DNA from 3 places in the Sphingomonas lutea genome. Region 2 is predicted to be linked to each of the others. Evidence: predicted binding sites of a transcription regulator. Region 2 holds the regulator's gene; each other region holds the start of a gene.
What was found. Region 2 encodes LexA, which represses DNA repair genes until DNA is damaged. Its sites were predicted from a motif close to GTTCCNCNCTTGTTCT; they were not measured.
Positions count from the first base shown of each region.

Region 1: uvrA (excinuclease ABC subunit UvrA) is a predicted target of LexA. The motif match lies at 4,830-4,845, and genes of this name have one in related genera.
Region 3: recA (recombinase RecA) is a predicted target of LexA. The motif match lies at 5,859-5,874, and genes of this name have one in related genera.

Region 1 is NZ_CP060718.1:1,079,793-1,090,367, forward strand. It holds gene H9L13_RS05555 (RNA-directed DNA polymerase) at 120-1,748, shown strand; gene uvrA (excinuclease ABC subunit UvrA) at 1,751-4,828, opposite strand; gene H9L13_RS05565 (S46 family peptidase) at 4,996-7,041, shown strand; gene H9L13_RS05570 (S41 family peptidase) at 7,103-8,992, shown strand; gene thpR (RNA 2',3'-cyclic phosphodiesterase) at 8,993-9,526, opposite strand; gene H9L13_RS05580 (NUDIX domain-containing protein) at 9,536-10,003, opposite strand; gene ppk2 (polyphosphate kinase 2) at 10,082-10,575, shown strand, end outside.
Region 2 is NZ_CP060718.1:1,677,745-1,688,319, forward strand. It holds gene trxB (thioredoxin-disulfide reductase) at 1-759, opposite strand, end outside; gene H9L13_RS08660 (CTP synthase) at 786-2,420, opposite strand; gene secG (preprotein translocase subunit SecG) at 2,491-2,853, opposite strand; gene tpiA (triose-phosphate isomerase) at 2,923-3,666, opposite strand; gene H9L13_RS08675 (peptidylprolyl isomerase) at 3,791-5,734, shown strand; gene lexA (transcriptional repressor LexA) at 5,802-6,449, shown strand; gene H9L13_RS08685 (VOC family protein) at 6,451-6,801, shown strand; gene H9L13_RS08690 (ComEC/Rec2 family competence protein) at 6,805-8,604, opposite strand; gene H9L13_RS12765 (hypothetical protein) at 8,499-8,942, opposite strand; gene gltX (glutamate--tRNA ligase) at 8,972-10,372, shown strand; gene H9L13_RS08700 (citrate synthase) at 10,369-10,575, shown strand, end outside.
Region 3 is NZ_CP060718.1:1,361,661-1,372,235, reverse strand. It holds gene H9L13_RS07100 (TIGR01459 family HAD-type hydrolase) at 1-293, opposite strand, end outside; gene H9L13_RS07095 (dicarboxylate/amino acid:cation symporter) at 290-1,612, opposite strand; gene H9L13_RS07090 (agmatinase family protein) at 1,662-2,474, opposite strand; gene H9L13_RS07085 (class I SAM-dependent methyltransferase) at 2,471-3,298, opposite strand; gene H9L13_RS07080 (multidrug effflux MFS transporter) at 3,404-4,633, shown strand; gene recA (recombinase RecA) at 4,713-5,786, opposite strand; gene H9L13_RS07070 (tetratricopeptide repeat protein) at 5,961-7,802, shown strand; gene H9L13_RS07065 (hypothetical protein) at 7,858-9,126, shown strand; gene H9L13_RS07060 (hypothetical protein) at 9,217-9,390, opposite strand; gene H9L13_RS07055 (ATP-dependent Clp protease proteolytic subunit) at 9,776-10,450, opposite strand; gene H9L13_RS07050 (glycosyltransferase family 2 protein) at 10,529-10,575, opposite strand, start outside.

The DNA.
Region 1 (10,575 bases), 600 kb from region 2:
AGCTGCGGCGGGTGGAGGAGCGTTTGGTACTGGCCGCTCCGTTTAACACCTAGACTCCGGCAACCGATTACGGCAGCGTCACTTCGCCGGATCGACGCGAATTACTAAGAGGCCTGGGAATGGCTACGTTTGGTCTGGATGGCCCACTTATTAAGCGTCTCAAGAAAGAGGTTGATGTTGGGCGTGTCCGACAGGACCAGTTCAATGACTTCTTTGTGTTACCGCAACTCGACGCCATCTACGTACATTGCGCAGACAAGTTGAAAGATTTGGTAGCTGAGAAGCTATCCAAAAGTGCTTACGGCCCAAAGTCGCCTATCGAAATGGAAGTTCCAAAAGGAACTCGCGTCTCCACGAGGCAGGCGCCAATAATCGGCCCAAACTACTTCCGCCCGGGAACCGTCCTTCTTCCTGAGGATCGGATCGTATATCACTTCATTGGGCAAGAGGCTCAGCCGATTGCTGAAAAGGGGATAGATAGGGATCACGTATACAGTTACAAACCAGCGAAGAAGAAAGGTGAGGGCTTTCTACTGGCTTCTGGGCAGTGGACTGCTCTCCGCGAAGCTTTCGAGATCGAGGCGACTTCTGGCAAATACACCCTAGTTTTGAAGTGTGACGTTGCGCAATATTTCACTACCGTTAATCAGCATGAGTTGGTTAATCAGCTTGAACACCAAGGTTTCTCTTCAGAAATGGTGAAATTTACGGAGAGATTTCTAGGCGGACTGACAATAGACCGAAGCTCCCGCGGATTGGTTCAAGGTTCATTTGGATCGGACGTTCTTGGAAACGCTTACCTTATTGGTGTCGATGAATTCGTAGGGGATAGCGGACTCGCCTACTATAGATATGTTGACGATTACTATATCCTCTTCGAAACACAAGACCAACTGAAGGATCTTTTCCCTAGGTTTGTCAAAAGGTTGCGGGAATACGACCTTGCCTTAAATGAAAGCAAGTCATTTATTACGTTACCAAAACGGCTTCTTCGTGACGAGACGGAACTGGACAAGGCGTTTGCTAGAGCGAAGGCAGAGGCCGAGGAGTTGCTTACAGACTACGAGGAGGTCGAAGTAGAAGGAGATTATGGGTCTGAAAGTTACATCGAAACCGTAGAGACGGTGCCGGATCAGGAGGAAGTGGAACTGGCAGCTACTCACGAGATTTTCGATCGATTGGAAGAATTTAAGGGAGACGAACGTGATCGGGCGGAAGCGTTCTGCCTCGCATTTTTTCGTCGCGCTTCAGATCCTGCTGCCCTCGATTACGTACTCAGCCGATGGGCGAGGAGTCCGGACAAGGCCAAGGAGTATGCCCTGTACCTCAACCGGTTCGTAGCCGACGAAAAACATCGTCCCAAAATCGATAAGGCATTCGTCGATGCTGCGGAGCAGATGCTAGATTTTCAATGGGCTTGGGCTGCATTAATTGCGAGGCGAATGACGAAAGTGTCAGGCGAACTTTTGGCACTCGCAGCCAAATACCAATCGGATGGCGACCGTCACGAGGTGGTGAGGTCTCTGCTCACATACATTGTGTGTAGGCAGGGTTCTCCGGCCCGAAAAAAGGCGATCCGAGATGGTTATGCCGGGGCCCCGCTCTTGGTCCAACTAGCGACACTACACGCGAGTGGCGACTTCACGTCAGCCGAGCAGGCCGGTCTACTCACAACTGCAGAGGCCCACGGCGAACTGCAGGGATTGATGTGCGACGCTGTTCGAGCCGCTAAGAAAGCTGCGAAATAGGCCTAATTCGCCCCAATCAAATTCGGCTCTTCGTCAATCAAATCCCTCGACTTCGCTCGGGACGAACGGGCGGGCTTGCGGGGCTTCGTCGCCACCACCTTCGGCTTGAGGCTCGCTCGCGCCAGCAGCGGCGCCAGATACTGCCCGGTGAAGCTCTTAGCCTCCGCCGCCACTTCCTCCGGCGTGCCCGTCACCACGATCTCGCCGCCATTCACGCCGCCGCCCGGGCCCAGATCGATCACATGGTCCGCCGTCTTGATGACGTCGAGGTTGTGTTCGATCACGACCACGGTGTTGCCGGTTTCGACCAGGCGGTGGAGCACCTCCAGCAGCTTGCGGACGTCCTCGAAATGGAGGCCCGTGGTGGGTTCGTCGAGGATGTAGAGGGTCTTGCCGGTGGCGCGACGTGACAGCTCCTTCGAGAGCTTCACGCGTTGGGCTTCGCCGCCGCTGAGCGTGGTCGCTTGCTGGCCGACCTTGATGTAGCCGAGGCCGACTTCCTGCAGCATGCGCATCTTGTCGCGGATGCCGGGGACCGCCTTGAACAGATCCGCCGCCTCCTCGACGTTCATGTCGAGCACGTCGGCGATCGAGTGGCCCTTGAACTTCACCTCGAGCGTCTCGCGGTTGTAGCGCTGGCCGTGGCACACGTCGCAGGTGACGTAGACGTCGGGCAGGAAGTGCATCTCGATCTTGAGCAGGCCGTCGCCCTGGCACGCCTCGCAGCGGCCGCCCTTGACGTTGAAGCTGAAGCGGCCGGGCTTGTAGCCGCGCGCCTTGGCCTCGGGCAGCTGAGCGAACCAGTCGCGGATCTGGGTGAAGGCGCCGGTGTAGGTCGCGGGGTTGGAGCGCGGGGTGCGGCCGATCGGCGACTGGTCGATGTCGATCACCTTGTCGAGCTGTTCGAGCCCCTTGATGCCCTCGCACGGGCCGCACGGGATGCGCGCGCCGTTGAGCGCGCGCGCGGTGCCGGCGTAGAGCGTGTCGATGGTCAGCGATGACTTGCCGCTGCCGCTGACCCCAGTGACGCAGGTGAAGGTGCCGAGCGGGAATTTGGCGGTGACGTTGCGCAGGTTGTTGGCGGTCGCGCCGGTGACGGTGAGGAACTTGCCGGTGCCCTTGCGGCGGGTTTCGCGCAGCGGGATTTCGCGGCGGCCGCTGAGGTAATCGGCGGTGATGCTGGTGTCGCACGCGAGCAATTCGTCGAGCGTGCCCTGACAGACGACGGTGCCGCCGTGGACGCCCGCGCCGGGGCCCATGTCGATGACATGGTCGGCGTGGCGGATCGCGTCCTCGTCATGCTCGACCACGAGGACGGTGTTGCCGAGGCTCTTCAACCGCTTGAGCGTTTCGAGCAGGCGGTCGTTGTCCTTCTGGTGGAGGCCGATCGAGGGTTCGTCGAGGACGTAAAGGACGCCCGAGAGGCCGCTGCCGATCTGCGAGGCGAGGCGGATGCGCTGGCTCTCGCCGCCGCTCAAGGTGCCGCTGGTGCGGTCGAGGTGGAGGTAGTCGAGCCCGACATTGTGGAGGAAGCCGAGGCGCTCGTTGATCTCCTTCAGGATGACGTGCGCGATTTCGTTCTGCGTCGGCGTGAGCTTGGTGTGGAGCGCAGTGAACCAGGCGAGCGCGTCGGCGACGCTGCGGCGGCTGGAGAGGCTGATGTCCTCGCCCGCGATTTTGACCGCGAGCGGCTCGGGGCGGAGGCGGGCGCCGTGGCACGTCTCGCACGGGCGGCTCGACTGGTAGCGCGACAGCTCCTCGCGCATCCACGCGGATTCGGTCTGGAGCATGCGGCGGTTGAGGTTGCCGATGACGCCTTCGAACGCCTTCTTGACCTCATAGCTGCGCTTGCCGTCGATGAAGCGCAGGGTGACCGCCTTGCCGCCGGTGCCGTGGAGGATCACGCGGCGCGCCTCCTCGGGCAAATCGGCCCACGGCACGTGGAGGTCGAAGCCATAGGCGCGCGCGAGGCTGGCGAGCACCTGCATGTAATAAGGGCTGGGCGGGTTGGACTTGGCCCACGGCACGACCGCGCCCTTGGCGATGCTCAGCGCATGGTTGGGGACGACGAGATCCTCGTCGAAGATGAGCTTTTCGCCGAGGCCGTCGCAGGCGGGGCAGGCGCCCTGCGGGGCGTTGAAGGAGAAGAGGCGGGGTTCGATCTCGGCGATGGTGAAGCCGGAGACGGGGCAGGCGAACTTTTCGGAGAAGACGATGCGGTTGGCGGGGGCGTAGTCGAGCTTCATGCCCGACTTTTCGGCAGCCTCCGTTCGTCCTGAGCGAAGTCGAAGGGCGTCCGTGCCAGCGCCCTTCGACTGCGCTTCGCTCCGCTCAGGACGAACGAGGATGGCGTCGCTGGGCGGATCTGCCGGGTCCAGATACGCCAAGCCTTCCGCCAGCTTGAGCGCAGTCTCGAACGAATCCGCCAGCCGCGGCTCGATGCCTTCGCGGACGACGATGCGGTCGACCACGACTTCGATGTCATGCTTGTACTTCTTGTCGAGCGCGGGTGCTTCGTCGATCTCGTAGAAGACGCCGTCGATGCGGACGCGGGTGAAGCCCGCTTTCTGCCATTCGGCGAGCTCCTTGCGATACTCGCCCTTGCGGCCGCGGACGACGGGGGCGAGGAGGTAGTGGCGGCTGCCTTCGGGCAGGGCCATGACGCGGTCGACCATCTGGCTGACCTGCTGCGCCTCGATCGGTAGGCCGGTCGCGGGCGAATAGGGCACGCCGACGCGCGCCCACAGCAAGCGCATGTAATCGTAGATCTCGGTGACCGTGGCGACGGTCGAGCGCGGGTTGCGGCTGGTGGTCTTCTGCTCGATCGAAATGGCGGGCGAGAGGCCGTCGATATGCTCGACATCGGGCTTCTGCATCATCTCGAGAAACTGGCGCGCATAGGCGCTCAGGCTTTCGACGTAGCGGCGCTGCCCCTCGGCATAGATGGTGTCGAAGGCAAGGCTCGACTTGCCCGAGCCGCTAAGCCCGGTGATCACCGTCAGGCTTTCACGCGGGATATCGACGTCGACGCCCTTGAGGTTGTGCTCGCGCGCACCTCGCACAGAAATATGAGTCAGCATTGTTCCGTTTATGTTCTAGCTTAGCGTGAGGTGTCGCGTCGGGTCAACGCTCGCGCCGCGATGTGGGTGCGACGCGCTTGCCGCGCAACCATCCGCGCTTGCGCGGCGGCCGATTTCGTGCAGGTTGCCGCACCGTTGTTGTGACTTGTTGCGTGGAGTGTGTTGGTATGCGTCCTGTTGCCCGCGTGGCCGCTTTCCTGGCGGCCGTATCCATCCCGATATCGGCCGTTCGCGCGGACGAGGGGATGTGGACCTTCGATGCTTTCCCCGCCGCCAAGATGCGCGCCGACTACGGCTGGGCGCCCGACCAGGCCTGGCTCGACAAGGTGCGCGCGGCGGCGGTCAGGCTGACCGGCGGCTGCTCGGCCAGCTTCGTCTCGCCCAGCGGGCTGATCCTGACCAACCACCATTGCATTTCGTCGTGCCTGCAGGACCTGTCGAGCGCCAAGACCGACTATCTCAAGAACGGCTTCAACGCGGCGACGCGGGCGGCTGAAAAGCTGTGCCCGGGCCAGCAGGCCGAAGTGGTGACCCAGATCCGCGACGTCACCGCCGAGATCAAGCACGCCACCGGGAACGCGACCGGCGCCGCGGCGGTCAAGGCGCGTAGCGCAGCTTCGGCGGCGCTGGAAAGCGCGGGCTGCCCGGACACCAAGACGACGCGCTGCCAGGTGGTGACGCTGTACGGCGGCGGTCAGTACAAGCTCTACACCTATCGCAAATATAGCGACGTGCGGGTGGTGTGGGCGCCGGAGGCGGCGGCGCCGCAGTTCGGCGGCGACCCCGACAATTTCAACTTCCCGCGCTACTCGCTCGATGCCGCGTTCCTGCGCGCTTATGAAAACGGGCAGCCGGTGAACACGCCGCAGCATTTGGCGTGGGCGCCGCGGGCGCCGGTCGTGGGCGAGGCGACCTTCGTCGTCGGCAATCCGGGGTCGACGCAGCGGCTGCTGACCCAGGACCAGCTGGCCTTCTCACGCGAGATCAGCGCGCCGATGAACGTCACGCTCTATTCGGAGCTGCGTGGCCGGCTGATCAGCGCAATGAAGCAAAGCCCGGCGCGCTACCGCGAGGGGAAGGACGAACTGGATAGCGTCGAGAATGCGCTCAAGGTTTATCTCGGCCGCCAGCGCGCGTTCAACGATCCGGCGTTCATGGGTCGGCTTGCCGAGGCCGAGCGCGACTTGCGCGCGAAAAGCGCGAACAATGCTGCCATCGGCAATCCGTGGAGCGACATTTCCACCGCGACGGCGGCGTATCGCACAATCTACGTGCCCTACCGCTTCATCCAGCCGACCAGCGACCTCTACAGTTACGCCGCGACCCTGGTGCGCGCCGCCGCCGAGCGCGCCAAGCCCAATGGGGAGCGGTTGCCCGGATATAGCGACAGCGCTCTTCCGCTGCTCGAAAAGCAATTGCTCGATTCGAAGCCGATCGTGCCTTGGCTCGAGCAATTGTATCTCGAGTGGAGCCTGAGCAAGGCACGCGAATATCTGGGCGCGGACGACCCCGACACGCGCCTGCTGCTGGGCAAGGAATCGCCCGAGGGGCTGGCACGGCGGCTAGTGACCGGAACGCGCCTGGCCGACCCCGCTTATCGCCGCGCCTTGTGGAACGGCGGGCAGGCGGCGATCGAGGCGTCCAAGGACCCACTGATCGTCTATGCGCGCAAGCTCGACCCGCGTTATCGTGAGCTGACCGAAGACTTCGACGAGCGCTACCAGGGTCCGGTCACCGCGGCGCAAGCCAAGCTCGCCGACGCGCGCTTCGCGGCCTACGGTGACACCATCTATCCCGATGCGACGTTCACGCTGCGCATCAGTTACGGCAAGGTCGCCGGATGGACCGAGCGCGGACGCGCGGTGCCGCCGGTGACATTGATGGGCGGGACATTCGACCGCGCCACCGGCGCCGAACCCTTCGCACTGCCGCGCGGGTTCATCGCCGCCAAGGCGAAGATCGATCCCAATACGGTGTACGACTTCGTCACCACCAACGACATCATCGGCGGCAACAGCGGATCGCCGGTGATCGACCGCAACGGCGCGGTGATCGGTGCGGCGTTCGACGGCAACATCCACAGCATCGCCGGCAATTATGGGTATGACGGGACGCAGAACCGGACCGTCGTAGTGTCGGCCGATGCAATCCAGGAGGCGCTGGAGAAAATCTACCCGGCACCGAACATCGTCGCGGAGCTTGGCGGGCGTTAGGCAGCGGGCGGCATTGGCTTATTCTCCCGACTGGCTAAGCTGCCCGCCGGGGGAGTAAGCGATGGGCGATGTTGCGGCCGCGGGGGAGGAAGCAGGGCCCACGCGCGAGTGGCGCGCGATCCCGCCGCTGCGCGGGCGGGTGCTGGCGGCGTACACCGGCTTCTGGTGGCTGGCGCTGGCGATTGCGATCGCGGCGATCGGGTTCGGCGCATACTCCCAATATGGCAAGAGCATGCGGCCGGTGTTCTCGCCGCTTGGCATCGACATGCACTCGAACGACGGCTTCTTGCAGATTTCCGCCGTGCACAGTGATGAGGCGCGCCGTTCGGGTGTCCGGTTCGGCGACGAAGTGCTGGCAATCGATGGGCGCGAGGTGCCGCGCGGCCTATATGCGGATGTGTCAATTCGGCCCTTGCTGACGAAAAGCGAAGGGGAAACGGTCCGCCTAACCTTGCGCGGCGCAAACGAGGCCAGTCGCGAGGTCGTGCTCACCAGGCGCCAGGCGCATGTCGCGGAAAAACTGGCCGGAACCGGCGTCAGCCATGAGACCGTCACCTGGGTCGCGATCCTGACCAACGTCGCGGTGGCCGCGCTGTTCGTCGTCGCAGCGATCTTTCTCTATCCCATTCGGCGAGCGCCCGTTGCCGCTTTGCTTGGTGCGGCCTTCTTGTGCATCGCGATGACCCACCGTGGGGACCTGTGGGATGTCGCCGGATTGATGGTGCTTAGCGACAGCATCAACCTTCTCGGCTGGACGGGAATGATCGCGACGATGCTGATCTTTCCCGATGGCCGCTTCCCATCCCGCTTCGCCGTCGGTGTGGCTCTGTTCTGCGTCGCTTCACTCCCGATCACCGGTCCAAACCCGTTCGGTCAAACAGTCACCAACCTGATATTTGCACTGCAGTTCGTGCTGGTTGCTGCAGTGATGGCGCGGCGTTACCGCAGTATTCGCGCGGGCAGCGAGAAGCAGCAAATGCGCTGGGCCTTTTTCGGCTTTGCGATCGGGGTACTCATCCTGATGTGCGCGATCGCCACACTGACGTTTTACAGCTCGCCGGCGAGTGCGACGCCCTGGCGCCAGGCATGGCTGCCGATCATCGCTACAACATTGTTCGTGCTTGCGATTGCCAGCATGGTCGGCGGGCTGCTGGTGTCGGTGCTGCGCTTCCGCTTGTACGATGCCGATGCCGTAATCGGACGGTCGGCGGCGATCGGTGTGTTGACGCTCGGCTTCGTCGCTTTGTTCGCGGCAAGCGAGAAAGTGGTTGAGATCGTCGGCGAACGCTATTTCGCCGACAGCATCGGGGTTGGCGCGGGCATCATCGGCGCGGCGATGGCCGCGGTGCTGATCGTGCCGCTGCACAATCGCGTCCACATCTGGGCCGAGCGACGCTTCCAGAAAGGGCTGATCAGGCTGCGGCAGGGCTTGCCGCAATGCGTCGATGATCTGCGTGAGACCGCCACCGTCGAGCGGTTGGCCGCCGCCGTTACCAGCCGCGTTGAGGCGGGCGTACGGTCGTCGCGCGCGGCGGTGGTGATCGGCGAGGGCAGTCATGCGTTGATTGCCGGACTGCGCGGGGTCGGCGCCGATGCCGTGCAGCAATGGCGCGGCGGCTGGACCGGCGCGGCGGGCGGGCCGTTAATCGAGATCGACGGCGCCGACCCGCTGTTCCCGACCCGCGTCGAGCTTCGCGTCGACAGCGGCGATGCACCCGAGACGATCGGGTGGCTGCTGCTCGGTCCGCGGCCTGACGGCAGCCTGTTCGGCAAGGACGAGCGCGAGGCGCTGGCCGACATTGCCGAGCGGGTTGCGCGCGCGCTTCACATTGCCCGCATCCGCGAACAGCGCGAGCGCGACGCTGAGCGCCGGATGTCGCGGATCGAGCGAATGATCGAGGAAGTGGCCGGCGGCCTGCGCTCCCCAGGCATGGGAACCCTGACGGCCTGATCAGGCCAAAGCATAGTCGGCCACCGACTCATAATGCGCGCCATGTTTGGACAGGCGGCTTTCGAACAAAGTGAAGCGGTCGACCGGGAAGGGGTCGCTCGACAGGTCCTTGCGGCGTTCGAGGAAGCTTTCGAGTTCGAGCGTGCGGCGGCCTTTCCAGCGGGCCAGCGTGATGTGCGGGTGGAAGGCGCGGCGCTCCGGCGCGAGGCCGACGGACTGGCAGGCACGCTCGATTTTCGCGGCGAGCGCGGCGAGCGGCGCTCGCGGTTCGACGCCGGCCCACAAGGCGCCGGAATTTCGACGCTCGAAGCGGCCGACGCCGCTGATGCGCAGCGCGAACGGCTCGGCGCGGATCTGGGCGAGCGCCGCAACGAGGTCGTTGGCGGTCGGCCGCTCGACCTCGCCGATGAAGCGCAATGTCAGGTGCAATTGCTCGTCGCTTTGCCAGTTGAAGTCGGGGCTGTCGTCCATCGCGTCGATCAACCGGTCGACGATCGCATCGGGCGGGCGGATGGCGACGAACAAGCGGTGCATGCGGTGGATTTATAGCGCGTCGCGGATGGCGGCGATCCAGCGCGCGGCGCGCGGGGACATGTCGCGGGGCAAATCGTCGAGCTCGGCTTCGCAAATGCGCTCGATCTCCCACGACCAGCGGCGCGGCGTGTAGCGCACGTCCTCGACCACCAGCAGCGAAGCGAGATCGCGCTTCCAATCGGTCACCTCGTCAAGCTCGCACGACAGACGGACGCGGCCGTGGGCGGTCATGCCGATCTCCTCGCGGAGCTCGCGAAGCACGGCTTCGGCCTTGTCTTCATCTTCGCCGCGGCCGCCGCCGGGCAGGCGCCAGCCGGGCGCGTAACGCAGCTTGACCAGGATCGCCTTGCGGTCCGACGTCAGCGCCAGCGCATGCGCGCCGAAAGTGCGCGGGCGGCGCACGAACCAGCCAAGCTTGAGCGCCTTGTGCGCCGCCGTGAACGCCGCGCGGGCAAGAGGGTCGATCAAGCGGCGCATGGCCGCCCGACGCGCCGCCGCGCCGAAGTGTTCCATTCTGCAAATGGCCGTGCCAAAGTGCGCGCAGGGGGCCGATGCATGAGTGGGGACAGCAAGCTCAACCGTCCGGAATATGAGGCGCTTCTGAAGCCGCTGGGCAAGGAGCTCGTCTCCTTGTCGCGCTGGGTGGGCGAGAAGGGCAAGCGCATCGTCGTCATTTTCGAAGGGCGCGACACGGCCGGCAAGGGCGGATCGATCGACATGTTCGCGCGCGTGCTCAACCCGCGCCAGTGCCGCGTCGTCGCGCTGCCCAGTCCGTCCAAGCGCGAACAGAGCCAATGGTATTTCCAGCGCTACATAGACCACTTGCCGGCGGCGGGCGAGATCGTGCTGTTCGACCGCAGCTGGTACAATCGCGCCGGCGTCGAAAAGGTCATGGGCTATGCCGATGAGGCGCAGGTCGAAGCCTTTTTGAAAGCCGTGCCGGAATTCGAGCGGCATTTGGTCGACGACGGCATCATGCTGTTCAAATATTGGCTGTGCTGCGACCAGTCGGTGCAGGAATTGCGCTTCGGCAACCGGCTGCGCAACCC
Region 2 (10,575 bases):
GGCGAAGAGCTCCGTCGCGGGCGAATGGCCGATCGCGACGAACGCGCCTTCGACGTCGATCCGGCTGATGTCGCCGGTTTTGCGGTTCTTGAGGTCGAGACCGACCAGCGCCTCGGGATCGCCGCCGCCGACGAATTCGGCGACTTCGCTGTCCCAGATGACCTTGATCTTCTCGTTCGCGAACAGCCGGTCCTGGAGGATCTTTTCGGCGCGTAAGCTGTCGCGGCGGTGGATCAGGGTGACGTCATGGCTGTGGTTGGTGAGGTACAGCGCCTCTTCGACCGCGGTATTGCCGCCGCCGATCACCGCGACCTTCTTGCCGCGGTAGAAGAAGCCGTCGCATGTCGCGCAGGCCGAGGCGCCCCTGCCCTTCATATGCTCTTCCGATGGCAGGCCGAGCCATTTTGCCTGCGCGCCGGTGGCAATGACGAGGGTATCGGCGAAATATTGCGTGCCGCCATCGCCGCTCAGGCGGAACGGGCGGCGCGAGAGGTCAACGTCGGTGATGTGATCCCACACGACCTTGGTGCCGACATGTTCGGCCTGCGCCTGCATTTCCTCCATCAGCCACGGGCCCTGGATGACGTCGCGGAAGCCCGGGTAATTTTCGACGTCCGTGGTAGTCGTCAGCTGGCCGCCGGGCTGGATGCCCTGGATCAGGATCGGCTGGAGCCCGGCACGCGCGGCGTAGATGGCGGCAGTGTAGCCGGCCGGGCCGGAGCCGACGATCGCAAGGCGGGTCGAAATGCTGTTGGTCATGGCTGCGATTTAATGCGCGAGAAAAATTAAACCAGCCGCGACTGCTGCAGCGCGGCGCCGATGAAGCCGGCGAAGAGCGGGTGCGGGTCGAACGGGCGGCTCTTCAACTCCGGATGAAACTGGACGCCGATGAACCACGGGTGGTCGGGGCGCTCGACGATCTCGGGCAGCTCGCCGTCGGGCGACATGCCGGAGAAGATCAGCCCCTGCTGTTCGAGCGCGTCGCGATAGTGGACGTTGACTTCGTAGCGGTGGCGGTGGCGTTCCGAGATGTCGGTGGTGCCGTATTCGGCCGCGACCTTGCTGTTGTGCGACAGCTTGGCGTCATAGCTGCCAAGCCGCATCGTCCCGCCGAGGTCGGTGTCGGCCGAGCGCTTCTGCAGGCCTTCGGGGCTCATCCATTCGGTGATGAGGCCGACGACGGGCTCGGCCGTCTCGCCGAATTCGGTGGTCGAGGCGGCAGCGATGCCCGCCTGGTTCCGCGCGGCTTCGATGCACGCCATCTGCATGCCGAGGCAGATGCCGAAGAAGGGGATGCCCCGTTCCCGGGCGAACTTGACCGCGGCGATCTTGCCTTCGCTGCCGCGCTCGCCGAACCCGCCGGGGACGAGGATGCCGTGCATCGGCTCGAGCTCGGCAACGACGTCGGCATCGTCATTTTCGAACAGTTCGGCGTCGAGCCACTGGATATGGACCTTGGCGCGGTTGGCGATCCCGCCGTGGACCAGCGCCTCGCGCAAGCTTTTGTACGCGTCGGGCAGGACGACATATTTGCCGACGACCCCGATCGTGACCTCGCTGTCGTAATGATCGATGCGGTCCATGATCTCGGTCCAGCGATCGAGCTCGGGCGCGGGCGCATCCTCGATCCCGAACACGCGCAACACTTCATCGTCGAGGCCGCCAGCATGATATTGCAGGGGCACGTCGTAGATGTTGCGCGCATCGAGCGCGGGGATGACCGCAGAGACGGGGACGTTGCAGAATTGCGCGATCTTCTGCCGCTCGGCTTCGGGCAGCGGCTTTTCGCTGCGACACAGCAGGACGTCGGGCTGGACGCCGAGGCTGGCGATTTCTCGGACACTGTGCTGCGTCGGCTTGGTCTTGAGCTCACCCGCCGCGGCGATCCACGGCACTAGCGTGGTGTGGACGCTGACCGTCTGGCCGCGGCCGAGGTCGTTGCGCAGCTGGCGGATCGCTTCGATGAAGGGCAGGCTTTCGATATCGCCAACGGTGCCGCCGACCTCGCAGATGACGAAGTCGAGGCCGTCGATGTCACTGAGCGCGAATTCCTTGATGGCGTTTGTCACGTGGGGGATGACCTGGACCGTGGCGCCGAGATAATCGCCGCGCCGTTCGCGCGCGATGATGTCGCGGTAGATGCGGCCGCTGGTGACATTGTCCGACTGATGCGCCGACACGCCGGTGAAGCGTTCGTAATGGCCGAGGTCGAGGTCGGTTTCCGCCCCGTCGTCGGTCACATAGACTTCGCCATGCTGATAGGGGCTCATCGTCCCCGGATCGACATTGAGATAGGGATCGAACTTGCGGATCCGGACCTTGAACCCGCGCGCCTGCAGCAATGCGCCCAGCGATGCCGAGAGCAAGCCTTTACCAAGCGATGAGACCACGCCGCCGGTGACGAAAATGAACCGCGCCATGGGAGTCGGGGCTTAGAGAGAGTAACCGCCCCGGCGCAAGCGGGGACGTGAAAAAACTGTGGGCTCTTGCTTATTGCGCCAGCGGGACGGCGGGCGCCGCCTCATTTTGCTGCGGCTGCGCGCCGGGCTGCGGAATGGCCTGCGCGGGCCGCTCTTGCTGCACGGGGGCGACGCTGTTGGCGAGCGACGTGTCGACCTCGACCGGTCCGCCAGTGGCCCCGGCGATTGCCGCCATGATGATCGACAGGATGATGAACGCGCCCCCGAGGATCGCCGTCGAGCGCGTCAGAAAGTCCGCCGCGCCGCGTGCGGTCATGAAGCCCGACGAGCTGCCGCCGACCCCAAGACCGCCGCCTTCGGAACGCTGCATCAGGATGACGCCCACCAGCGAGGCGGCGATAATCGTCTGAACAATCAGCAGGAAGGCGAACATGGCGGGCTTTCTAATGCGGGGATTGCAGCGATCTAGGCGATGCAGCGCGCGCCTTCAACCGCACGACGATCAATCGACGGCGGCGGCGGCAACGATGGGCAGGAAGTCGGCGGCCTTGAGACTGGCGCCGCCGACGAGCGCGCCGTCGACATCGGGAACGGCGAAGATTTCGGCGGCGTTCGATGCCTTGACCGACCCGCCGTAAAGGATGCGAACCCCCCGTCCCGCTTCGCCATAGGCGGCGACGAGCCGCTCACGAAGCGCCGCGTGCATTTCGCCGATGTCCCCGACCGACGGCACCTTGCCGGTGCCGATCGCCCAGATCGGTTCGTAGGCGACCGCCAGATTGTCGCGCGTTTCCGCGGGGAGCGACGCGGCGAGCTGGGCATCGACGACTTCGACCGCGCGGCCGGATTCGCGCACGTCGAGGCTTTCGCCGATGCACAGGATTACGCCGAGGCCAGCGGCCAGGCCGGCTTCGGCCTTGGCCTTCACCTCAGCATCGCTTTCATGCTGCGCTTCGCGGCGTTCGGAATGGCCGACGATGGTGAGTGCAGCGCCGGCATCGCGCAGCATCTGCGCCGAGGTGCAGCCGGTGTGCGCGCCCTTTTCGGCCGAATGCACGTCCTGCCCGCCGATCGCGAAGCCCGGGACCGCGCGGACCGCACGTTCGATAAGGGTTGCGGGCAGGCATAGCGCCACATCCACATTGCCGTAGGAAGAGGCAGCGGCGGCGATGGCCGCAATTTCCGGCAGGTCGGCGGAGAGGCCGTGCATCTTCCAATTGCCGGCGACCAGTTTCTTATTTGCCATGCAAATCCCCTGTTTGCGCCGCCCCTAGCGGGGCTTGATGGAGATCGGAAGCCGCGCGCCTTGATGCGGTCGTGCCGCGTCCCTAAACAGCCCCTTCCCGCCCCGACAACATCCCCGGACACCGATGCTTTCTTTTTTCCGCCGCTCTTCCAAATCCAAGGTCGGCACCATCGTCATGGCCCTGGTCCTGCTGGCCATCATCATCGGCTTTGCCATCGCCGACGCGCAGAATTTCGGCAGCGGCACGCTCAGCTTCGGCGGGAACGGCTCGGCCCTGGCCACGGTGGGGGACGAGCGAGTCACCGATGCCGACATGTCCGACGCGATGCAGCGCCGCCTGGCGCAGGTGCGCGAGCAGAATCCGGGCGCGGACTACGGGACGATCGCCAACGAATTCGATCCCATCCTGTCCGCGCTGATCGACGAACGCGCACTGGTTGCCTTCGCCAATGCCAACGGCTTTCGCTTGTCGAAGCGGCTGATCGATGCCGAAATCGCGCAGCTGCCGGGGACGCGCGGGCTCAACGGCCAGTTCAGCGACCAGGCGTACCAGGCCTTCTTGCAACAGCAGCGCATGACCGACGCCCAGCTTCGGCGCCTGCTTGCCAGCAGCCTGTTGCAGCGGCTGGTGCTGGCGCCCGTCGTCGCCAACCCGCGCGTGCCCGTGGGGCTGGCGACGCCTTATGCGAACATGATGCTGGAGGCGCGCGAAGGCGAGGCGGCAAGCATTCCGATCGAACTGTTCAGGAGCGGCCTGAACCCGAGCGACGCCGACCTGCAGCGATATTATGCCAGCAACCGCGGTCGCTACACGGTGCCCGAACAGCGGGTCATCCGAATCGCGCGGATCGGCGCCGAGCAGGTCGCCAATGTCCAGCCAAGCGATCAGGAGATTGCGGCTTTCTATAACGCCAATCAGGCGATCTATGGAGCGAAGGACACGCGCTCCTTGAGCCAGGTGGTCGTTCCCGACCAGCAGACCGCCGCAGCGATTGCCGCCCGCGCGCGCCAGGGCGGCACGCTGGCGGCAGCGGCCGCGCCGGCCGGCAGCAACGCCGCCGTCACCAGACTGCCCGACCAGACACGCGAAGCCTATTCGTCCGTCGCCGGAGCACGGGCTGCGCAGGCGGTGTTTTCAGCGGCGCAAGGGGCCGTGGTCGGCCCGACCCGGTCCGATTTTGGTTGGGTCGTGGTGAAGGTCGAATCGATCAAGCGCGAAGGCGGGCGGTCCCTCGCTCAGGCGCGTGGTGAGATTGCCGAACGGCTGGCCCGCGAAAAGCGGGGCACGGCGCTCGAAGAGATGGTCGACAAGGTGCAGACGGCAATCGATGACGGCGCCAATTTCGCCGAAGCCGCCGCGGCGGCGCGGCTGGAGACGACGACGACGCCGCTGATCATGCCCAACGGCCGTTCGCGCGTGGACCCCGCCTATCGCGCCCCCGCCGACCTTGCCAAGGCGATCACGGAAGCCTTCAAGATCGCGCCCAACGACCCGCCCGAAATCATCCCGCTCGGCGAGAACCAGGGCTATGCGCTGATGTCCCCGGCGCAGGTCGTGCCCGCCGCCCCGGCGCCGCTGGCCAGCATCCGTGACCAGGTCCGCAACGACTGGATCGAGAGCCAGGCGCTGATCCGCGCCCGCGCCGCCGCATCGGCGATCGCGGCCAAGGCAGCGCGCGGCATGCCGCTCGCCCGGGCGGTGCGCGAAGCAGGCGTCGCGCTTCCGGCGGTTCGGCCGATGGCTGCGCGGCGGATCGAGATCGCCAATGCCAATGCCGTGATCCCGCCCGCGATGCGGATGCTGTTCACGCTGCCGCAGGGCAAGAGCCGGATGGTCGCAGACCCGCGGAACGGCGGCTTCTTCGTGGTCAAGGTCAACAAGATCGTGCCGGGCAATGCCCTCCTGCAACCGGCGCTGATCGCCCGGATGCAGACCGAGCTGCAGCAGGCGATCGGCGAGGATTATGCGGCGCAGCTGATCAACGCCATTCGCGCCGACGTGAAGATCAAGCGCAACGAATCGGCGATCGCCGCGGCCAAGCAAAGGATGACGGCCAGCGGCTTCTGACGCTCGGCTTGACGCGAACCTTTTCGTTGCCTACACGTTCCCCGTCTGTTCTTGACAGGGGTCGATGATGCTCACCGCCAAGCAACGCGAATTGCTGCTGTTCATCGATGCGCGCCTCAAGGCGGGCGGGATTTCGCCAAGCTTCGACGAGATGCGCGAAGCGCTCGACCTCAAGTCGAAGTCGGGCGTTCACCGCTTGATCTCGGCGCTCGAGGAACGCGGGTTCATCCGCCGCCTGCCCAACCGGGCGCGCGCGCTCGAAGTGGTCAAGCTGCCGGAGACGCAACCGTCGAACGTCGCGCAATTGCGCCTCAGCGCGCCGGCGGCGGCCAACGACACGATCGAAATCCCGATGCACGGGCGGATCGCCGCCGGTACGCCGATCGAGGCGTTGCAGGGTACCGAGGGTTTTGCCGTCCCCGCGGCTTTGCTTGGACCGGGCGAACATTATGCGCTCGAAGTGTCCGGCGATTCGATGGTCGACGAGGGGATCCTTGACGGCGACTTCGCGCTGATCCGCAAGGCCGATGCCGCGCGCGACGGCGAAATCGTCGTGGCGCTGATCGACAATGAGGAAGCCACGCTCAAGACCTTCCGCCGCGAAGGCCGCATGGTCCGCCTCGACCCCGCCAACGCGCGCTACGAACCGCAGCGCTACGACGAGAGCCGCGTGACGATCCAGGGGCGGCTGGCGGGACTGATCCGGCGCTATTGAGGTGCCGGCCCCACGCATCGATTATGTCGAGCTGCCCAGCGCCACCGCGCATGAGCTGACGCGCGCCTTTTATGCGCGGGCATTCGGCTGGACGTTCGCCGATTACGGGCCCGATTATGCGTCGACGACGACCGGCGATGTCGACGTCGGGTTGAATGGCCAGCCCGAGGATGCGCTGTCCGCGCCCTTGCCGGTGGTCCGCGTCGACGATCTCGACGCCGCATTCGACGCCGTGACCAAGGCCGGCGGGATCATCGCCAAGCCGATCTTCGCGTTTCCCGGCGGCCGCCGCTTCCACTTCATCGATCCGTCGGGAAGCGAGCTTGCGGCATGGGAGGCGGTGCCAGAATAGCCGCTAACGCCCGATTCCCCACGGATGATCGCCGACGCGGTCCGCCACCGTGTCGAGGCGCGGGGGATCGTCGAGGAAGATCGCAACGCCGCCGCTTTGCGCCAGCGCTGCACGATCGAGCTTGAGCCAGCGCGGGGTGCAGCCGCGCGGCAGGCGGCGATCGGCAACCGCGATGTCGGCCGCGGCGCAGGCGCGGGTCAGCGCGGCCCAATCGATCCGTTGCGACGATCGGATGGCGAGCAAGCGCCAGCGCCGCCCCGCGTCGCCCAACTCGGCCACGCAGGCATCGCGCGAGCAGTCGCTGCCGGGGAGGTCACCAAGCGGGAGCGGATCGCCATCGAACGCGGCCGATTCGGCGAGCACGCTGCGAATGTAATCGCCCGAGCGTTCGCGCAGCAGCATTGGCGTGCCATCCGCGCGGACCACGGCGAGATGGCGGCCATCCCCGGTAATCAACAGGTCGGGCGTCGGCGCAGTCGCCGCGCCGATCGCGCCGATGAGGGCGGGCACGAGCCCGAGCAGGCGCATCCGGCTGGTCCACAGGCACAGCCACAAACCGCCCGCGATGATCGTTCCGAACGCCCAGCCGGGCATTGAGGGCAGCATTGCGACCGCGCCCCGCGCCGACGCGACCCAATGGGCAAGGCCGAGTAGCGCACCGAGCGCGACGTCGGTCACCCACCACAAGGGCTTGCCGAGCCCGATGCTGTCGAGCAGCAGCGCGCCCGCCTCCGCCGGCATGATGACGAAGGTGGTGAGCGGGATCGCGGCGATGTTGGCGGCGACGCCGTACAGTCCGGCGCGGTGGAAATGGTAGAGCGCCATGGGGATGAGCGCGGCCTCGACCGCGAGCCCGGTCAGGACCATTGCCAGCAGGGCGCGGCCGATGCGCGCGAATGATCCCTCGTCGCGCCGCTCGAGCATTCGCCGTCCCCAGCGGCTCGAGTAAAGCGCGACCAGCGCTGTGACTGCGGCGAAGCTCATCTGGAAGCTCGCGCCCGCCAGCGCTTCGGGCCGGAACAGCAAGACGACGATCGCTCCGACCGCGATCAGGCGGATGCTGATCGCCTCTCGCCCGAGCGCGATCCCGGCGAGCACGAGCAAAGCGGCGATGCAGCTGCGCACGGTGGGCACCTGTGCGCCGGTGAGGAGGGTGTAGCCGACCCCGGCGGCGGCGCCGACGCCCGCGGCGACAAGCACGAGGTTGAAGCGCAACGCCAACCGCTCGCTCAGCGCCAGCAATTTGAGCGCAAGCCACATCGCCACCGCGACGACGGCGGCGATATGCAGGCCGCTGACCGACAGCAGATGCGTGAGGCCGCTTCGCCGCATCGCCTCGGCGTCCTCGGCGTCGACGGAATTCTGATCACCGGTGGCAAGGGCGATGGCAATCCCCGCGGGCCGCTCCGGAAGGCTGGTGGCGATATGGCCCCGCAAGGCGTTGCGCGCCTGCTCGAAGCCCGTCGCGTCAACCGGGCGGGTGACCGTGACCGGGCCGAGCGCCTTGCCGACCCCGCCGATCCCGCGAAACCAGGCGTCGCGGGCGAAATCGTAGGTGCCGGGGAGCGCCATCGCCGGCGGCGGCGCGAGGCGGGCGCGAGTCGTCATAGCCGCGCCGGGGGCAAGGTCCGGCGGCTGATCCTCCTCGTCGATCGTCACCCGGACGCGGGGCGGCAGCGGGGCGTCGGCGCGCAGGGTCAGGCGGACGGTGCCCTTGGCGGCGAGATAGTCGATCCGCTCGACCGTGCCCGACACCATGGTGACGACGGGGCGATCGAGGCGCGGCGCGGCGCGGCGACCCATTCGGACCGCGCCCATATCAAAGCAAAGCCGACGGCCGCAGCGAAGGCGAACCAGGCGAGCGCCCGCCCTGCCCGGCCACCGCCGAACGCGAGGCCCGAAAGCGCCAGCGCGGCGCTGATGCACAGGAAGGCCGCCCAGCCGATCCGGCTGTCGATCGCGAACCAGGCGGCGATGCCGGTGCCGAGCCCGACCGCGATCCACGGCGGCAATTGCGCGCGCTCGCGCTCGAGGAGGCGCTCGAGCCCCTCCGCGACATCGGAAATCCCCGTCTTCCAAAAGCCCCGAGCACGCTGTGGAAGAGGCGCTTCCCCTATGTTAGGGGCGCTCGTCCATTGCATTGCACAACCGAATACAAAGGAATTAGCGCTTGAGCGCAAGCCATTCCGTCGTCACGCGATTTGCCCCTTCCCCGACGGGTTTTCTTCACATCGGCGGCGCGCGCACGGCCTTGTTCAACTGGCTGTTCGCGCGCCATCACGGCGGCAAGTTCCTGCTGCGCATCGAGGATACCGACAAGGCGCGATCGACCGACGAGGCGATCGCCGCGATCCTCGACGGGATGCGCTGGCTCGGCCTCGATTGGGACGGGCACGAATATTATCAGTCGCAATTCTGGGCGCGCCATGCCGAAGTGGCGCACAAGCTGCTGGAACGCGGCCACGCCTATCGCTGCTGGATGACGCAGGAGGAGCTGGCGGCGCAGCGCGAAGCCGCGCAGCGCGACCGCAAGCCGTTCCGGATCAATAGCCCCTGGCGCGACAGCGACAAGGAAGGCGAAGGGCCGGCGGTCATCCGTATCAAGGCGCCGCGCGAGGGCGAGACAAGCATCGACGACCGCGTCCAGGGGAAGGTCACCGTCCAGAATGCCGAGCTGGACGATTTCATCCTGCTCCGGTCGGACGGGACGCCGACCTACATGCTGGCGGTGGTCGTCGACGACCATGACATGGGCGTGACCCACATCATCCGCGGCGACGACCACCTCAACAATGCGTTTCGCCAGCTGGCGATCATCCGCGCGATGGGATGGCCCGAGCCGGTCTATGCCCATGTCCCGCTGATCCACGGGCCCGACGGCGCCAAGCTGAGCAAGCGCCACGGCGCGCTCGGCGTCGATGCCTATCGCGACGAGCTCGGCCTGCTGCCCGAGGCGGTGTCGAACTACCTGCTCAGGCTGGGCTGGGGACATGGTGACGACGAGATCATCAGCCGGGAACAAGCGATCGCATGGTTCGACCTCGACCATGTCGGCAAGTCGCCCTCGCGTTTCGACTTCAAGAAGCTGGAGAATTTGAACGGCCATTACATCCGCGAAAGCGACGATGCCCGCCTGGCCGACCTTGTTGCGCCGAAGCTCAACCTTCAGGGCGAGGAACGCGATTTGCTGGTTCGAGCGATGCCCGAATTGAAAGCGCGCGCGCACGACCTGGGCCAGCTTGCCGAGGGCGCCCGCTTCCTGTTTGCCAAGCGGCCGCTCGACGTGGATGACGCCGCGCATGCCCTATTGACCGACGAGGCGCGTCCGTTGCTTGCTGCAGCGCACAAAGAACTGGAATCGCTGAACGAATGGACGCATGACGCGGCGGAGCAGGCGATCCGCAAGGTAGCCGAGGCGCAAGGCGTGAAATTGGGCAAGCTCGCCCAGCCGCTGCGCGCCGCGCTCACCGGGCGAACGACCTCCCCGGGGATTTTTGACGTGCTGGTCTTGCTCGGCAAGAGCGAGAGCCTGGCGCGCATACAAGATCAAATGTTGGAGCCGACTGAATGACCGAACAGAGTGCCAAACTGGCAATCGCGGGGACCGATTACCAACTGCCCGTGCTCGAAGGCTCGGTCGGCCCCGACGTGGTCGACATCCGCAAGCTCTACGGCCAGGCGGACGTGTTCACCTACGACCCCGGCTTCACCAGCACCGCGGCTTGCCAGAGCGCGATCACCTATATCGACGGTGAAAAAGGCATCCTGCTCCAT
Region 3 (10,575 bases), 320 kb from region 2:
CCGACAAAGCCAACCGGACGGCCAAGCTTCTCGAGTGCGGTAATCCCCGCCTCCCCGCTCGACGCAACCGCGTCCCACGCGCGGTCCGCCATGCCGACGCGCTCCAGATAGGACTCGACCGCGTCGGCGGGGCGCGGGGCGTTGGTCACCAGGATCACGCAGCGCCCCTGCGCCTGCCATTGCCGCAACCGTTCCGCGGCGCCCGGATAGAGCCGCCGACCGTCATGAATCACGCCCCACACATCGCACAGGATCAGGCGATAGCGCTCGGGCAGCGCGTCGAGAAAGCTCACCCCGTCTGCGCCGCCGTTTCCGCCGGCTGGACCGCCTCGCGCTCCGGCTCGCGCGCTGAAATCACCTGCGCCGCGACGAGGTCGCCGACGACGTTGAGCGTAGTGCGGCACATGTCGAGGAAGCGGTCGACCCCGAGCACGATGGCGATCGCCTGCGGATCGATCCCGACCATGGCGAGGATCAGTGCGACCACCGGCAGCGAGCCCGCGGGCACGCCCGCCGTGCCGATCCCGCCAAGGATGCACACCAGCATCACCATCAATTGCTGGCCGAGCGACAATTCGACGCCGAAGAATTGGGCGAGGAACAGCACCGTCACACCTTCGAACATCGCGGTGCCGTTCTGGTTGGCGGTGGCGCCGATGGTCAGGACGAAGCGCGCGATGCGGCGCGGGATGCCGAGATTGTTTTCGGCCACGCGCAGCGCGGTCGGCAGCGTCGCGTTCGACGATGCGGTCGAAAAGGCCATCAGGCTGGCCTCCTGCGTCTGGCGGAAGAATTGCAGCGGGTTCTTCTTGCCCAGGGTCGCAAGCAGCGTGGGGAAGACGATGAACATCTGGATCGCGAGCGCCAGCAGGACGACCCCGACGTAGGCCGACAAGCGGATCAGCAGGTCCCAGCCGAACAAGGCGGCAAGGTTGAACATGAAGCAGGCAACCGCGATCGGCGCGAGCTTGATGACCAGCAGAATGAGCCGCATCGACACGTCGAACAGCCCTTCGAAGCCGCGCTGCAGCGCGCGCGAATTGGGCGTGTTGGTCAGCATCAGCCCGATGCCGAAGAAGAGAGCGAAGAACATCACCGACAGGATGGCGCTGTTGCTGCCCATCACTTCGACGAGGTTGTTGGGGATGATGTTGACGAAGGCATCGACGCCCGACGGCTGCTCCGCGCCCGCCTTGACGATCTCTCCGGCGCGGCCGGCGGACTCCTCGAGCATCTGGGATGCGGCGGCGCGGTCGACGCCGGCGCCCGGCTGGAAGATGTTGACCGCCGCCAGGCTGACCGCGACCGCAATCGAGGACACGATCACGGTATAGGCAAGCGTGCGCAGGCCGACGCGCTTGAGCGAGCGGACTTCGCCCATCTCCGAGATGCCGACGACCAGCGCCGAGAAGAGCAAGGGGATGACGAGCATGAAGATCAGGCGCAGGAAGATCTGGCCGATCGGCGTGGTGATGTAGGTGGTAACGAATTCGACCCACGCGGCGTCGCGCTGCACGCTATAGGCAATGAGGCCGAGAGTCAGGCCGACCAGGAAGCCGATCAGCATCTGCCACTGCAGTTCCAGCCCGCGCTTCTTCACCGTTTCCGCCATGCTTACTCCCCTGTTCTCGGGCTCTGGCATCGCGGCATGGCCACGAAAGTCAAGCGCGCGGCACGCTGAGCGCGGCCAGTTCCTTGACCAGCTTGGCAGCGACCGTGGCGGTCATGCCGTGGATGTCGCGCTGCGGATGATATTCGACCACGTCGGCGCCGATGATCGGCACGCGCACCCGATGCAGCACCGACAGGATGTCGCGCACGGACAGCCCGCCCGGCTCGTGATGCGCGACCCCCGGCGCGAAAGCCGGGTCGAGCGCGTCGAGGTCGATGCTGATGTACAGCGGCGCGTGCGGGACCGGCACTCGATCGGGCGCGAAGTCGCGCATCTCCACAACCTCGACGCCATACACCGCGACCTGCGCGCGGCAGTGGGCGTTGAGCGTGCGGATTCCGACCTGGACCAGACGCTGCGCATCGCCCCGCTCCATGATCCGCGCGAAGGGCGACGCATGGCTCAGCGGATCGCCCTCGAAGTCGGCGTAAAGATCGGGATGGGCGTCGAAGTGGAGGATGTTGACCGGGCCGTGCACGGCGACCAGTCCGGCCACGATGGGGTTGGTCACCATATGGTCGCCGCCGATGAAAATGGGCACGACCTCGTCGCGCGCAGCCTGCGTGGCGGCATCGCGGATGCGATCGAAGTCGGCCGCGCCTTCGTCGAGGGCGAGCTCACCCGCATCCTCGACCGTAACGTCGGCATCAAGCTCGACCCCGCTTTCGGCGGCCATGTTGGCGTGGTCGGAACGGAGCGCGGCGCGGATCAGCGGCGGCCCCGCCGCGCTGCCGCGCAGGAACGAGCTGTGGCTGTCGGTCGGCAGGCCGATCAGGCGGATCGTCGGGCGGGCGGCGCTCATGCGGCCTGCGCCGTCCAGATCCAGGCCGCGCCCGCAAACACGACCCGATAATCGCCAAGGCGTGCGCGCAGCGCGTCGCGCAAGCGCGCGACTGCCGCCGCGCGGGCGTCTCCATTCAGCTCGGCGATGATGCGCGATGCGGGGCCGATGGTGGTGAGGAAGGTAACGGCCTGCTCGACCGCATCCTCCCCGGCCCCCGCGACATAGTCGAAATCCAGCGCGGTTGCTTCCGCGGCCGCCCACCCGGCTTGCGCCAACATGTCGCCGACCTCTTCCGCGTCGGCAAAGGCGAACGCGCCCGGCCCGGATTCGGGCGGCGTGGCTGGGGCGCCTGCGGCGGCCGCTTCCAGCAGCGACGCCCAGGGATTGGCGTCCCATGCCCGGAAGCAGGAGAGGACGAGATGCGCGCCCGGCGCCGCTGCTCCGCGCAACCCTCGAAAAGCCCGGGCCGGGTCGCCGAAGAACATCACGCCGTGGCGGGAAAAGATCAGGTCGAATGGCGCATGCGCGGCCACGACCGCTTCCGCGTCGCCAACCAGGAATTCCGCATTGGCGATATCCTCCGCGCGCGCCCGGGCGATGGCGATAAGCGGCGCGGACACGTCGCAACCGATGACGTGCGCGTCGCCGCGCCGCTCGGCCAGTGCGAGCGCGGTCGTGCCGGGGCCGCAGCCGACATCGAAGGCGCGAAAGGCACCGGGCGGCGCGGCCGCGGCGATCGCCGCGTCGAGCGCGGCGCCGACGGGCGCAAGCGCGCGGTCGGTGGACCGCCAGTGCTGCGCCCATGCGTCGCCGCTGGCGCCGGACCAATCGGGCGGCTTCATCCATTCCTCCTTGCATGTCCCGCGCCCCTGCGCCAGCAGCGGCCGTCCATGACCTTTCCGACAACCCAGCAACCGGGGGCAAAACGCCCGCCGGGACGGCGCGAGATGACTGCGATGCTCGCCGGGCTGATGGCGCTGAACGCCTTTGCCATCGATGCGATGATCCCAGCGCTGCCCGATATTGGCCGCTCGCTCGGCGTAGCGGATGAGAATCGGCGGCAGCTGGTGGTGATCGCCTACATGATCGGCTTCGGGTCGACCCAGCTTATCTGGGGTCCGCTGGCCGACCGCTTCGGGCGCAGGCCGGTGCTGGCCGCGGGGGTCGCGCTCTACACCATCTTCGCCTTGCTGTGCGGGATCGCGGGCAGCTTCGCGTTGCTCATTGCAAGCCGCGTTGCGATGGGCGCGTCGGCGGCGGTGACCCGGGTGCTGGTCGTGGCCATGGTCCGCGACCTGTTCGAATCCGAAGAGATGGCGCGGGTCATGAGCCTGGTGTTCATGGTGTTCATGGTCGTGCCCGTCCTGGCGCCGAGCATCGGGCAGGCGATCCTGCTGTTCGCCCCGTGGCGCGCGATCTTCATCGTGCTTGCGGGCTATGGGCTGATCATGCTGGCCTGGGCGTGGCTGCGCATGCCCGAGACGTTGCACCCCGAATTCCGCCGCTCGCTCAAGATTGGCGAGATGGCGGGGGCGGCGTGGGAGACGCTGCGCGAGCCGCAGTCGCGCGGTTATACGCTGGCGCTAACGGTGACCTTCGCCAGCCTGGTTGCCTACATCTCCTCTATTCAGCAGATCGTGTTCGATGCCTTCGGCCGGCCGGAACTGATCGGGCTGGTGTTCGGCGGGATCGCGGCGCCGATGGCGCTCGCATCCTGGACCAACAGCCGGATCGTCGGGCGCTTCGGCCTTCGCCGCGTCGGCCATGGCGCCGCAGCGGCGTTTGTCGTGGTCACCGCCATCCACGCCGCGATTGCATTGTCGGGGCATGAGACGCTGACCAGCTTCATCATCCTCCAGGCGCTAGCGATGTGCTGCTTCGCGCTGACCTCGTCCAACCTCGGCACGCTGGCGATGGAGCATATGGCGCCGATCGCGGGCACCGCGGCGTCGGTCCAGGGCGTGGTCGGGACGATCGGCGCGGCGATCATCGGTTTCGTCATCGGCCAGGCGTTCGACGGCACCGCGACCCCGTTCATCGTCGGCACCGCGCTGTGCGCCGCGCTGACGTTCGTCCTCATCCTCTTCACCGAGCCACGAGCCTTGTTCGCGCCCATTCGCATCGACACCGGCAAACGGATCGAGGATCCGCCCTGCCTTCCCGACGATCTCGGCTGAAGAGCAGCTTGGTTAAGGGGCTAAGCTGAAGGGGGGCCGGACGCGCCGTAAGTCGCGAGCGCGCCCGGCCGGGGAGACCTTAGGCGTCCGTGTCGTCCGGTCCGCCGACCATCAGCGCCTCGCCGACTTCTTCCTTGTTGCCGCGGATGGCGTTTTCGATGCGCCGCGCGATGTCGGGATTTTCGGTCAGATAGATTTTTGCATTCTCGCGGCCCTGGCCGATTCGGATCGAATCATAGCTGAACCAGGCGCCCGATTTCTCGACGACGCCGGCCTTGACGCCAAGGTCGAGGATTTCGCCCACCTTGGAGATGCCCTGGCCGTACATGATGTCGAATTCGACCTGCTTGAACGGCGGCGCGACCTTGTTCTTGACGACCTTCACGCGGGTCGTGTTGCCGACAATATCGTCGCGATCCTTGATCTGACCGGTGCGGCGAATGTCGAGGCGCACGCTGGCGTAGAATTTGAGCGCATTGCCGCCGGTCGTGGTTTCGGGATTGCCGTACATCACGCCAATCTTCATCCGCACCTGGTTGATGAAGATGACGGTGCAGCGCGAACGGCTGATCGAACCGGTGAGCTTGCGCAGCGCCTGGCTCATCAGGCGCGCCTGGAGGCCGGGCAACTGGTCGCCCATCTCGCCCTCGATCTCGGCGCGGGGCACGAGCGCGGCGACCGAATCGATCACCAGCACGTCGACCGCGTTCGAACGGACGAGCGTATCGACGATCTCGAGCGCCTGCTCGCCCGTATCGGGCTGCGACACGATCAGCTCGTCGATGTTGACGCCCAGCTTACGCGCATAAATCGGGTCGAGCGCATGTTCGGCATCGACGAAGGCCGCGGTGCCCCCGACCTTTTGCGCTTCGGCAATGCAGTGGAGCGCGAGTGTCGTCTTGCCCGAGCTTTCCGGCCCGTAGATTTCAACCACCCGGCCGCGCGGCAGGCCGCCGACGCCAAGCGCGATGTCCAGCCCGAGGCTGCCGGTCGACACCGTCTCGATCTCGATCTGCTCGCGGCTGCCCAGCTTCATGGCCGAACCCTTGCCGAACGCGCGATCAATCTGGGCGAGCGCCGCTTCGAGCGCCTTCTGCCGGTCCATGCCTGAATTTTCCAATGTGCTGCCGATGACTTTCAACTGCGCTGCCATGACCTCAATCTCCCGTCAATCGGCGGCCGAGCACCGCCCGTGATTATGCGGTCGTATCTGATTTGTTCGTGCAGAACAATAGCAGAACATAAGTGAGTCTCGCTGCCATTGGCTTTTCGCGCCGGCCTGTTAGTTTCACGACCGGGCCGCATGGTCCGCGTAGGGGGCGCACCGATGGCGACGAAGACCGCAAGCCGCGCCAAGGCGCGCACCACCCCGCTGCGCGATGAACTCCCGAGCACGTCCGATCCAGTCGAAATCGCGATGGCCGTCGCGTCTTCGGGCAAGCCGCTTCCCGACGCCGCGCGCAGCGTCCTCGAGAAACATGCCAAGCTGATCGATCGTCAGGCCGAGCTTGCCCATGCCCAGTGCGGCGAACTCAAGCTGCGCCGCGTCGGCGAAGGTGTGCGCGCGGCACTTTGGGCAATCCTCGCCATCGCTGCGCTGGCGATCGTCGGCGTTATTGCCGCGGTGGTCATCCGCGCCTCGCGCTCCGATGCCTTGGTGGTGCAGAGCTTCCGCGTCCCGCCCGCGCTCGCTGCGCGCGGTTTGACCGGCGAGGTCGTTGCGACCCAGGTGCTCGATAAGCTGGCCGAGATGCAGGAGGGAACCGAATCGGTCCGTGCAGCATCGACCTACGCCAACAATTGGGAGGACGAACTCAAGATCGACATTCCCAACACCGGCGCGACCACCGACCAGGTGTGGAAGGTGCTGCGCGGCTGGCTGGGCAAGGAGACGCGGATTTCGGGAGAGGTCATCGACCTGGGCGGCGGCCTCGCGCTCACGGCGCGCGTCGGCACCGCTTCGGGGCAGCGCTTCGTCAGCTCGCAAGGCGATCTTGATGCGCTGATCGCGCAGGGCGCCGAGCTGATCTTCAAGCGTACCCAGCCCTATCGCCACGCGGTGTATGTCGGTCGAGTCCCCGAGCGCGAAGCCGAGCGCTATGCCTTGCTGACCGCGCTGACCGCCGACCCGTCCGAGGTTGAACGCAAATGGGCGTTTAGCGGGTTGGCCTATGACCGCCGCGAAATGGGCTTCTTCGCCGATGCGGCGCGCGCGGCACACAATGCGCTGGCGATCGACCCTGAGATGACCCCGGCCCGCGGCAACCTCGCCATAGCGCTCCGCCTGATGGGGCGCGACCAGGAGGCATTCGATGCGTTCGAAGCGGAATTGAGCAGCAAGGCGACCAACCAATATGATCCGCGGATTGCCGCAGCCAACCGCTGCAGCAGCTTGACCAGCACCGGCGAGATCATGCGCAACGCTGCCCGCCTCGAAGAAGGCATCGCCTGCGTTGTCCGCGCCCCCGGCAGCTACAGCCAATATGTCGACGAACTTCGCGCATCGCTCGCGCTGCTGCGGCGCGACCCGGGGCCGGCGCTCGCCATCCGTGCTCTGCCGAAAAGCGGCGAGCAGCCAGAAGAAGGAGCGGCCGTGGCGGCGGAGTACAAGCTATCGGGCGAGATGCTGCGCGGCCCCTCGCCGGCGCTGACGCAAGCGCTGGCAACCCTTCAGTCCGCCACTGCGGCGCGTGAGGCGAAGCGCGCGTATCATCGTAATTCGGCGCCGGTATATGCTTGGCCGGTGCAGGTTGAGGCGCTGGTCATGCTCAAGCGCGCGGATGAAGCGGCGGCGCTCGCCGGCAGGATGCCGCGCGACTGTTACAATTGCGTCCGCGCGCGCGGGATGGCTGCGCGAGCGATGGGCGAGGCAGCGGCGGCGCAGCGCTGGTTTGCGGAAGCGGTGCGGCAGGGCCCGCGCCTGCCCGCCGCTTATGTCGATTGGGGCCGCCTGCTTAGTCAGCATCGCCGCTGGGCCAGCGCTGAGCAGCGCTTCGCGCGCGCCGCCGAGCTGTCGCCCAACTGGGCCGACCCGCTGAAATACTGGGGCGACGCACTTGCCGCGCAGGGCAAGCGTGACGCGGCGCAAGCCAAATACGACGCGGCGCTGAAGCTGGCGCCGAGGTGGGCGGAGCTGAACCGGGCACGCCGCATGGTCGTTCGGCGATAAGCATTCATCGGCCGCTAACGGCGCGGCAAGCATCCTGCCCAAGATGCTCAAACATATGACCATTTTCGCTCTGCTGATGCTTACCGCGGCGTGCGGGCGCAGCGAAGCGGCTGCGCCCGCGGGATCCTTGGCGCCGCGCGGCGCGACGATCGGCTCGGGCGGCCATGCGACGATCCTCGACGCCCCGCCCGCGCACTTCGCCCCGGCCGTCGCGGGCGAGCCGAAGCCGCCGACGGCCGCGCAGATTGCAGACCAGGAACAATTCCGCCGCGCGGGCGAATTCCAGAACAAGGTCGGCGGCGACGTGCGGGCGCTCGCGCGCAAGCTGCGGGTCGCGGAGAAAGGCAACTTCGTCGACCTCTATTTCGAGAATGACGGCGACCCCCACGTCGTGTTCCGCTTCCTCCGCGACGGCAAAAGGACGCTGGCCAAATATACCAAGCACCCGCGCTTCTTCGCGACCGAGGTGCGCTATTCGAGGGCCGAGCTCGAACGTGCGCTCGACTTCATGATGACCACCTTTCGCGACGACCGCGTGATCGCCGGCGGCGGCTACGGCAGCAAGTCCAACCGCGCCGATATCGAGATCAACGTGCCCGAAGCCGAATTCCGCGCGCTCGTCGCCAGGAAGGGCGTGACCATTCCCGACGCAGTCAAGCTGGAGTTCCGAGTCACGCAATCGGCGCGCGACCTCAACCGGCCCCTGCCCCCGTCGATCGCGCCGCTGGTGCGCATCTTCCCACGGTCGGACCGCCCGGTCGGCTTGGTCAATGCGATCAACAGCCAGGCCAAGGTGGTGCTTCGCGACGGCTGCTTCCGCGCACCCGACCAGGGCGATGCGCTGGTCCAGTTCCCGCTCGGCGAGCAATTGTTCGTCGACCGCGCGGGCTATCTCGCCTTCGGCACGGGCGAGACGCCCGGCTATGCCCGCGTCGGCGAGGAGGTGGTGTTCATGGGATCGATCGCCGAAGTCACCGCGCCCGAGCTGGTCGCGCCGATCCGCAAGGCGTGCGGCGCGGGCCGGGTCATCGCGATCAACGCCACGCGCAGCACCGCCGCCGACCGCGCGCAATATTCCGCCAGCAGCAACGCCCAGTCGATGCGCGAGCTGCGCGAATCGTATGGGCTGAACGAGCGCCAAGCGCGCAAGGTGCTCGCCAAATGCGCCGAGAATTTCGGCGGCGGGACATGCGTGCTCACCCCGCCCCCGCCCGTCCCATCGGCCGCGGCCTGCCCCGCGGGAACCAAGCTCAGCTTCGGCCTGTGCCGCACGCCGGAGGGGCATATCCGCCCGCTGCCGAAATGGATCGCGCGTCTGCTGTGAGGCTGGTCGCGGCCGGACGCCTCATTCCCGCGCATCGCTAAAGTCATCATTGTCATGGAGTGCGGCGCTTTTGGTGTGACGATAAGCGGGTCAAATGAACGCAATGCGCGGGATTCGCGCGGCTTTTCCTTTTTCGAGAAGCGCTTCTAGCTCCGCATTATAGGCGTTTTGGGCGTCCAGATCGGCCTGTTTACGCGCGGCAATGACGGTATCGAGCTCCTTGCGCTCCATCTTGGTGACGTGGCGGCGGAGCGCGCCCTGCACTACCCGGCACTTGGTAGCTGACCTGACAAAGTTCAATTGGGAGCTCGTTCGGATAGAGGTAAGCAGCCACCCGACGAGACACGAGCGTGAGGCGCCCTGGCGCCCTGCCTAACGAGATGTTTAGCTTAGCGACCTTCGGGGCGAATGGACTGGGTCACGCGAGCGGATCGCATGACCGCGTCGGCCGGGTTCGGCTCGCTTGAGGCGAGCCGCCCCGCCCGGTCGGGCGTGCGACGGCTCTTCGACCAATGGTGAAAAGAGCCGTCACGGAGTAAATCCGTGACGTCAGTCGGGTTCGGCTATGCCGACCCGCTGGCCGGCATTCGCGCTCTCTTCGACATAAGCTCCCGTTTGCTGGCGCAAACGCTCCCTTATGCTCGGGCGCTCAAGCCGGCGTCACTTCCCCCGCCCCAGTCCCCGCATCATCCCCAGCATCCGGCCGGGTATCGAACACCTCGTCGATAATCCCGAACGCCTTCGCCTCGTCGGCTTCGAGGAATTTGTCGCGGTCCATGGCTTTCTCGATCGCCTCAAGCGGTTGGCCGGTGTACTTCGCGTAGAGCTCGTTGAGGCGCTGGCGCATGCGGAGGATTTCGCGGGCCTGGATCTCGATGTCGGCGGCCATGCCCTGGGCGCCGCCCGAGGGCTGGTGGATCATGATGCGGCTGTTGGTCAGCGCAACGCGCATCCCGGGTTCGCCCGCCGCCAAGAGGAAGCTGCCCATCGACGCGGCCTGGCCGATGCACACGGTGCTGATCTTGGGCCGGATGTATTGCATCGTATCATGGATCGCGAGGCCGGCGGTGACCACGCCGCCGGGCGAATTGATGTACATAAAGATGTCCTTCTTCGGGTTTTCGGACTCGAGGAAGAGCAATTGGGCGGTGATCAGCGAGGACATGTGATCCTCAATCGGGCCGGTGATGAAGACGATCCGTTCACGCAGCAGGCGCGAATAAATGTCGAAGCTGCGCTCGCCCCGGTTGGACTGCTCGATAACGATGGGACGAGCTGCGAAACGATGTCCTGATGGTCTGGCACGTGAAGCGGATCCTTGAATGTGGTCCGCACTACATCGGGCGGATTGCGGGAAGGTTCAAGCGGCGAAGCCGCGACGAAGGGGCCCCTCCACCAGCTTTCAGCTGGTCCCCCTCCCCTGCAAATGCAGGGGCGGATTGTGGGCGC